Regions from separate parts of the Metasolibacillus sp. FSL K6-0083 genome, predicted to be linked through region 2. Evidence: a T-box and tRNA genes for the amino acid it is inferred to sense, from the RefSeq annotation. Region 2 holds a T-box; the other holds one or more tRNA genes.
What was found. A T-box is a leader RNA that pairs with one kind of tRNA and senses whether it is charged. The one in region 2 lies ahead of argS (arginine--tRNA ligase), so its partner is inferred to be a tRNA-Arg.
Positions count from the first base shown of each region.

Region 1: it encodes a tRNA-Arg, which carries the amino acid that the T-box ahead of argS (arginine--tRNA ligase) is inferred to sense. The anticodon was not compared.

Region 1 is NZ_CP152046.1:3,465,088-3,469,518, forward strand. It holds gene whiA (DNA-binding protein WhiA) at 1-789, shown strand, start outside; gene MHB51_RS16250 (HPr family phosphocarrier protein) at 916-1,173, shown strand; gene MHB51_RS16255 (GNAT family N-acetyltransferase) at 1,198-1,608, shown strand; tRNA gene MHB51_RS16260 (tRNA-Arg) at 1,954-2,028, opposite strand; gene clpP (ATP-dependent Clp endopeptidase proteolytic subunit ClpP) at 2,256-2,846, shown strand; gene MHB51_RS16270 (spore coat protein) at 3,274-3,891, opposite strand; gene MHB51_RS16275 (glutaredoxin family protein) at 3,981-4,217, shown strand.
Region 2 is NZ_CP152046.1:641,396-645,826, forward strand. It holds gene MHB51_RS02915 (metallophosphoesterase family protein) at 1-242, opposite strand, end outside; gene argS (arginine--tRNA ligase) at 257-1,930, opposite strand; T-box leader at 1,975-2,192, opposite strand; gene MHB51_RS02925 (hypothetical protein) at 2,236-2,805, opposite strand; gene MHB51_RS02930 (hypothetical protein) at 2,973-3,437, shown strand; gene MHB51_RS02935 (YxcD family protein) at 3,425-3,718, shown strand; gene MHB51_RS02940 (methyl-accepting chemotaxis protein) at 3,927-4,431, opposite strand, start outside.

The sequences.
Region 1 (4,431 bases), 990 kb from region 2:
GCAATTGCCAGAAGACTTTATACGATTGTTAAAAAGCTTTATCCATATAATGTAGAGCTACTTGTTCGTAAAAAAATGCGCTTAAAGAAAAATAATGTGTATATTTGCCGGGTGCGTGAAGGTGCTCGTGAATTGTTAACAGATTTGCAAATTATTTCGGATGAATTTCAATTTAACCATACAATTGCCGAATCACTTGTTCAAAAAAATAATCATAAGAGAGCGTATTTGCGTGGCGCTTTTTTAGCAGGGGGTTCTGTTAATAACCCTGAAACATCCTCCTACCATTTGGAAATTTATTCGCTATATAAAGAGCATGGTGAAGCATTGGCGGAGCTAATGAATACGTTCCAGCTAAATGCCAAAACGATTGAGCGAAAAAAAGGCTTTGTAACTTATTTAAAAGAAGCAGAAAAAATTTCTGATTTCTTAAGCCTAGTAGGCGCACATCAAGCAATGTTGAAATTTGAAGATGTACGAATTTTAAGGGATATGCGCAACAGTGTAAATCGCATTGTGAATTGTGAAACAGCGAATTTGAATAAAACGATTGGTGCTGCATTGCGCCAAGTTGAAAATATACGTTATATTGATAATGCCATTGGGCTTGATCAACTGCCTGAAAAGCTACGTGAAATTGCACGTCTACGTGTAGAGTATCAAGATGTGACATTGAAGGAGCTAGGCGAAATGGTATCGACCGGTGTTGTAAGTAAGTCAGGTGTCAACCATCGTTTACGTAAAATCGATGAAATTGCAGAGGCAATTAGACGCGGAGAAAAAATTTAAGCTAATAGTAGAAAAATTTTGAAAACGAATACAAAATACGATGCGTATACATTGTTCTTTTCCTATCAATTCGATAAGATAAGGTTACAATAATAGATGAGCGGTAATGGAAAGGGAGAAAAGGGAATGACTGAAAATCAAGTAGAAGTCAAATTAAAATCAGGATTGCAGGCTAGGCAGGCAGCGCTTTTTGTACAGCAAGCAAATCGCTATAAATCTGATGTCTTTTTACAAAAGGACAATAAAAAAGTAAATGCCAAATCGATTATGGGAATTATGAGTTTGGCAATTGCAAGAGGCACACAAGTAACCCTAATAGCTACTGGTGAAGACGCAGAAAAAGCAGTTGCCGCATTGACGGAGTTTATTGAGCAAGAAGACTAAGCAACTGTAAGTAGGAGAAAAAATATGTATAAATGTAGAGAAGCATCAAATGAAGAAGTTCAATTTATTGAGGAGGAATTAACGAAATATAATTTACGGAAAAAGCCGCTATTACAAGAAAAAGAGTTCATTTCATTTAAGCATGTAGTGGAGGACGATGGCAAAATAATCGGTGGTGTATTTGGTTATTCTTCCTACTATAAAATTGGCTATATTGATACATTGTGGGTTGATGAAAATTATCGTCATAAAGGAATCGGGACAGTGCTTTTAAAAGCAATTGAAGCGGATTTATATGATTTTGGTTGCGAGGTCATTCGTCTTGAAACTTTTGATTTTCAAGGACCTGCATTTTATAAAAAGAATGGTTATGAGGAATTTGGGTCACTCTATTACCCAAATGCAAATCTTTATGAAATCTTTTTAAAAAAATAAGGAAATATTATTGCGGTCAGATTGCATTTGCCAACTGACCGTTTTTTAGCGAGAAAGAATGGGGCTGTCCGAAAAGATGTGCACTTTTCGGACAGCCCCGTCCCTTTTCTTTATTCATAAAACCGATAAACCTCTATTGCTCGCTAATTTATATTCAAATGATAGTTGTCATGAATTAAATAAGTCTGTCATAAGTAGTTTAAAGAGAGGTGGATAAGGCTCAATCGGTACAGTGTGATATCGCCTTTATCCATCAACTCCCTCTTATGAGTCAATTAGGCTGCTAAACTAATTGGCTCATAAATCAGGTCTTGCTATACAAAATATTATATTGAAACAGTAAAATGGTGCCCTCGGAGGGAATCGAACCCCCAGCGGAAGAACCGGAATCTTCAGTGTTATCCATTACACCACGAGGACAAGTGCAAAAATTGTGCAAAGCTCTGAATGGTGATAAAATCGTCGTATATGCAAAAATTAACGACTTTTCAATTATACAAACGACAGCTGAATATTTCAAGATAAATTTTCGGAGTTTATATTTGACCTTTCTTGACTATTGCGTGTATGATAAGAATACAGTTGAAGGAGCTTAGCTTTTCAACAATGAGCATATGAATTTACCTTTTATAAAGGAGGATTTTTCAATGAATTTAATTCCTACAGTTATTGAACAAACAAACCGTGGTGAGCGAGCTTACGATATTTATTCACGCTTACTAAAAGACCGTATTATTTTATTAGGCAGTGCAATTGATGATAATGTAGCAAACTCAATTGTAGCGCAGTTATTATTTTTAGAGGCAGAAGACCCAGATAAAGATATTTCTTTATACATTAACTCTCCTGGTGGTTCAATTACAGCAGGTATGGCTATTTACGATACAATGAACTTCATTAAACCGAAAGTACAAACAATTTGTATCGGTATGGCTGCGTCGATGGGGGCGTTTTTATTAGCTGCTGGTGAGCCAGGGAAACGTATGGCATTACCAAACGCAGAAGTAATGATTCACCAACCACTTGGCGGTGCACAAGGGCAAGCAACTGAAATTGAAATTGCCGCAAAACGTATTTTACACTTACGTGAAAAATTAAACACAATTATGGCTGAGAAAACAGGTCAAGATTATGCAACAATTTCTCGCGATACAGACCGCGATAACTTCATGACGGCTGAGCAAGCAAAAGCATACGGCTTAATTGATGAAATTATTGAGCGCAACCAAGTGAAATAATAGAGGCGTCCAAAAAAGCCGTGCGATTGCCGGCGTTTTGGACGCTTTTGTTAATGTTTCTTCAAAGGGTTCACACAGGGAGAAACGCAAGAAGATTTTATCACGATTCAGCAGGAAACTCCCACCTCCACAGGTGCAAGATGAATGCTGATTCAGTAGGTGTTCAAATACCTGCTGAATCATGATAAGGTCTCCAGCAGATGTCACAGATTTTTTCGAGTGAAGGTGAAAAGCAAATTTTCATGGTATATGTAAGAACTATTGCTTTTTTATCGAAAAATCCTAATTCGCCCATCTTCACTTAGAAGAAACACTGTTACCCTCACTATTAAAGATAGTCTTCTTTATTTCCATAAGCATATCTTTTAAAAGCATCCCCAAAAAACGTCCCACAAGCAGGCGAAAGCACTGCTTGTGGGACGCTCTTTTAGTTTGGCATGTTTTTTGCCATTTGACCTTGACCATACATATTAAGCATCGCTTGCATATCAGGGCCTGACAATTGAGGCACTTGATAATTGCCTTTTTTGTTTTGATAAATAGATATTTCATAGGCCATTTCAATACAGTTTGGTACAGAATCCTGTAGGACACGGCGTAACACAGGGTTACACGTTTCGAGTGCAGCCTTTGTTTTGCCTGTAGCACCAACTTTATGAACGCTTAATAAGCAGCCAGCGATGATAGCATCGTCTAGCTCGTTAGCAGCTTGCATTGGTTTTTTTGGTTCACCTGGTGTGATACCATATTTGAAATCATTTCCTGTTTGCATATTGTATGTGCGTGTAGGATGCTGTGGGTCGTGCCCCGTTTTGTATGCTTCGACAGTAATATTATATTCATCGAGCATAAAAGCATATTGCTTGTCCATAATAGAAAGTAGCTCTGGGTCTTGCACATGGTCACGCAGCAAAACGCATTGATTTAAACCACCAATCATTGCGCTTAAAACTTCATGCACATCAAATAATTCATGTCCGCCATGATTTGTCGAAAGTGGTCCCATTGCTTGTTCCTGCTGTTGCTGTTGAAAATCACCTGTCATTAATTTTTCCTCCTATCGAAATGTCGTACATTTTATAGGTTGCCTAACTTGTGTTATTTTATACATAGTGAATTGAAAGAGGGATGCAAATGAAAACAGTTAATTTTTACTTAAGACCTGATTGTCAGTTATGTGAGGAAGGCTTGCTGACACTAAAGCTTGTACAAGAGGATTGTGCATTTGAGCTCACTGTTATTAATATTGAAGAAAACGAGGCACTACATGAGAAGTATATGCTGATGATTCCAGTTGTTACTTGTGATGAGCAGATTCTTCAATACGGTCAGCTTGATTATGTAACACTGTTTGAAGCACTGCACGAGTAACGGTGCTTCAAGTAGTCGTTATTATAATTGATTCGAAATTTTTAGACAAAATAATTTGCTAAAAAATATAGATGTGTATATAATATAGTCGAAAGGTAATTTTTTTTACTCTAAGTGGGACGATTTTTTATTAGCGGGACAAAAAATGACCCGAAGATATACCTACTTATATTAAGCAACAATTGATTGAGGCTTCACTTTATGGAAGGTGATG
Region 2 (4,431 bases):
TGGCTTTTAGGATATGGCTGTTTTCTTGCTATAGCTAACACCCCCTCATCATGATTACCACTGACAATCTCACAATGAGGCAGCATAGATAATAGCTGCAACACTTCATTTGTTTGATGACCGATACCTATCAGGTCCCCTGTGCAATAAATTTTCTCTATCCCGCGCTCTTCAATATTTTGTAAGACTGCTTGTAAAGCTTGAGCGTTGCCATGAATATCTGCCAAAAGTGCAAATTGCATTGGTGCACGCCTCCTTACATCTCTTCAGGACTTTCAATACCTAGTAGACGCAAGCTTTCGCGTAACACAATCGCTACACAATCTACAACGGCTAAGCGGGCTTGCTGCAAATCGTCGCCACTCAGCAATTTCGTTTGGGCATAGTATTTATTAAAGTTGCGAGCTAATAGCAAGCTATATTTGGCAATTTGTGATGGATCAGCATCATTGAATGCCTTTTCCAAGTAAGCAGGGAAATCTTGCAATTGTTTAATTAGTGGCCAAGCAGTCTCATCTAGATAACCTAGCGTTGGCTGTTGCGCTATATAAGCACCTTTCTTTAATAATGTTTGGATACGCGCATATGTATATTGTACATATGGACCTGTTTCTCCTTCAAATGTGACCATGTGCTCGATGTCAAAATCAATATCATGCATCCGGTCATTTTTCAAATCATTAAAAATCACTGCACCAATACCGACTTGCTTTGCGACCTGCTCCTTATTTGCAAGTGTTGGGTTTTTCTCCTCGATATTGTGTAATGCTGCGTCCATCGCTTCCTTTAATACATCGGCGAGCAGTACAACTTTGCCTTTTCGCGTCGACATCTTTTTACCAGCAACGAGCATCATTCCAAAAGGAATATGCTGATAATTTTCTGCCCACTGATGCCCCATTTTCTTTAACACTGTAAATAGTTGTTTAAAATGTAATGATTGCTCATTACCTACGACATAAAAAACCTTCGCTGGCTTATATGTTTCCTGACGATAAATAGCTGCTGCTAAATCACGTGTGGCATAAAGTGTTGCACCGTCATTTTTGGTAATCAAGCATGGGGGCATATCTTCTAACGATACGACCATAGCACCATCCGATTCTATTAATAGCTGCTTTGCTTCGAGCTCGACAACAACACTTGCCATTTTATCATTATAAAATGCTTCGCCATTATAGCTATCAAACGCTACACCGAGCAACTCATATATTGATTGGAATTCCTTCAAAGAAGCCTCTCTAAACCAGCGCCATAATGCATGCGTCTTTGCATCACCATCTTCTAATGCCTTAAATGCCTGGCGTGCCTGTTCATTTAATGCTTCATTTTGCTCCGCCTCCTGATGGAAACGGACATAGATTTTTAATAATTCCTCAATGGGGTTGGCCTCAATTGCAGCTTTATTTCCCCATAGCTTATAAGCGACAATGAGCTTGCCAAATTGTGTTCCCCAATCGCCTAAGTGGTTAATGCGCTCTGTTTGATAGCCCATTTTTTCAGCAATATTGGCAAGCGCATGACCAATAACTGTTGAACGTAAATGGCCCATCGAAAATGGCTTAGCTATATTTGGCGAGGAAAAATCAAGTGCAATTGTTTCGTTATTTATTGCGCGTGAGCCGTATTTTTGCTGCTCTGCAAGTATTTGTGTGACAATTTGCTGTGCAATTGGTAGTTGTTGCAAATAAAAGTTTATATAGGCGCCCTCCACCCTTACCTCTTGAATAAAGTCTGCCTGAATGTGCTGAGCCAGCTCCGTCGCAATAAGCGTCGGTGCCTTTTTATATTTTTTTGCTAGGGAAAAGCAGGGAAAAGCAATATCACCTAAATGCTCATGCTTCGGCTTTTCAAGTAATGTCATTACCTCCTGCACAGATAAATCTCCCTGCGATGCTGCACTTAATAAAGCTGCTAACTGTTCTTTCATTTGTGTCTCTCCTTTTCTACATAAAAAAGCCCTCGTCTCTATAAAATAGAGACGAGAGCTATTAATCCCGTGGTACCACTCTAGTTGTCACATGAAGTGACCGCTTTCTTGTTAATAACGGGGTAGCCTCCCCGATTTACCCTACTAGTCTTTCAGGCAATTTCTCCAAAGTGCGCTTCGCTATTCTTCTTGCATTAGGCTCACACCGTCCCTAACTCGCTTCGCATTGCCAAATAGCTACTGTCTTTTTCATCGAATATGAATATTAAAGTTAGGATTCATTCTAGCAACTAAAAAATTATCCGTCAAGCAAAAAAAGGATTGATTTTCTCCATATCCTGTAACACATTTTTATGATTTGCCATAATGCCTTCAAACCAATTTGCAATAATTTGCTGCAAGCTCAGTTCTATCTCTTCCTTACTGTATAGCGTATGTACTACAGCATCAATGAATTCGGTGCGCTCCTTATAAAATTTTACGCGCATTTCAAAATCCTTTCCAACTTCTTTTTGAAATAGCTGTCCTAGGCGAAGTACTCCAGTATTCATTAATTGCTCACCGTATAAAGAAGAGCCGACAATCGAAAGCTTTTGTGCAAAGCTAAACGGCGGTTGTGGGAAATACCCATCCATTAAATGCTTTGTACTCATCGTTATTTCTTTCACTCGCTTTAACTGCGTATCTGTTAATTCACGTGTTTGCTCGAATAAAGGCATTATCATATTCAATTCATCCAAATAGTTTTTTGCTGCTTGTAAACGACTTGGATTTGTCTGCACACCAATGCGTTCGTTGATTTTTTCCGCTATATAAATACGTTGTATGTAGGATGTTAAAAGTATAAGACCATTGTATTGCTGCTGTGCTGACATCTCAATTCCCCCTTAAAAATGGTAGACATATTGTACAACGATACCATATTTTTCAGCGTGAGCATAGAGCTGAATGAAATTGTTAGCGCATTTATTTTTCTTCTAATCGTAATTTTGATATACTATTTCTGTAGAAAATTTTATTGTTAGAATAACGGAGGAAAAACATGAAAAAACTTGCAGCAGTATTTTTAGCATTTACACTTGTCTTTTCGAGTGTAGGCACAACATTATTTTTTGGTGGGGATCATCAAGTAGAAGCAAAGTCCTATAAATCAGGTAAAAAAGGCTTCAAAACTAATAATAATAATCAATCAAATATTCAGAAGAAAGACCAAGAAAATAACTCAACAGTTACAAATCAAAACAATAAAAATAACTCAAATAATGATACAACACAAACGAAAAAAGGTGGCTTTACATCTGGTGGCTTAATGAAAGGGTTATTCATCGGTGGTTTAGCAGGTCTATTATTTGGTAGTTTATTCGGTGACTTAGGTATTTTAGGCTCTATTTTAGGCTTTATGGTTAATGCCGCAGCAATCGCAGTAATTGTTTTCCTATGTATTAAAATTTATCAAGTAATGACGCGTAAAAAGAAAGAAGAGACATCAAAAACATGGAACAACTAACATTGTTTGAGCAAGATTTAATCAATGCCATTTGCCTTTTCCATGCACGCTTTAAAAATACGCAGCCTGAAAATGTAGAAGTAGAGTTAATGTATGACGATTTAGCAGGCTATACGGCTGAGGCCTATGTCAACGGACAAATGGAGCTTTATAATTCAGTAAATTTCGTTACCGCACTGCGCCTCTATATTGACGAGGAGCTACAACGCGATTCCATCAGCGCTAGAATTACCCTCGATATTGACGAAGAAGAAGGTATGATTGCTAACGTTTCATGGTAATCTTATAGGGAACGTCTGAAAAGCAATGCTTTTCAGACGTTCTTTTATATTTATCCTGTTTTAAAATGAATAAATAAAAATCATATTCCTATTGTTTCAAGGATAACTTCTTCTTTACTAAAAAATGCTGATACTATCAATAAAAAGCAAAAATTGTTTGAAAAGCAGTGTCTTTGCATACTTTTCAAACAATTTTCACTTTAATTTTTTATATTTTGAATTTCGCAATTGCTTGCGCAAGTTCCTCAGCTTTAATTTCAAGCTCTGTCGATACAGCATTAATCTCCTGAATTGACGCTACCTGCTCACCGATTTGCTGCGCGATTTCTTCCGTATTTCCAGCCACGCCACTTACATTTGATGCTAGCTCTGATACAGATGCCGATACTTCCTCGGTCGCGGCAGAAATTTGCTCTGTGACAGCAGATGCATCTGCAATACGCATTGTCATATTTTCTACAGCACCTGTAATTTGATTAAACGAATCACCGGCTACTTCAATTACTTTCACTCCTGCTTCAACGCGCTGCAAACTTTCCGCAACAGCGCCCTCTACATTTTTCGTTTCATGTAAAATTTCAGATGTTAAATTAACAATTAAATTAGCTGAGGATTTGGACTGCTCTGCTAGTTTACGTACCTCGTCTGCAACGACTGCAAAGCCTTTTCCATGCTCTCCAGCTCGAGCCGCTTCAATTGCTGCATTTAATGCT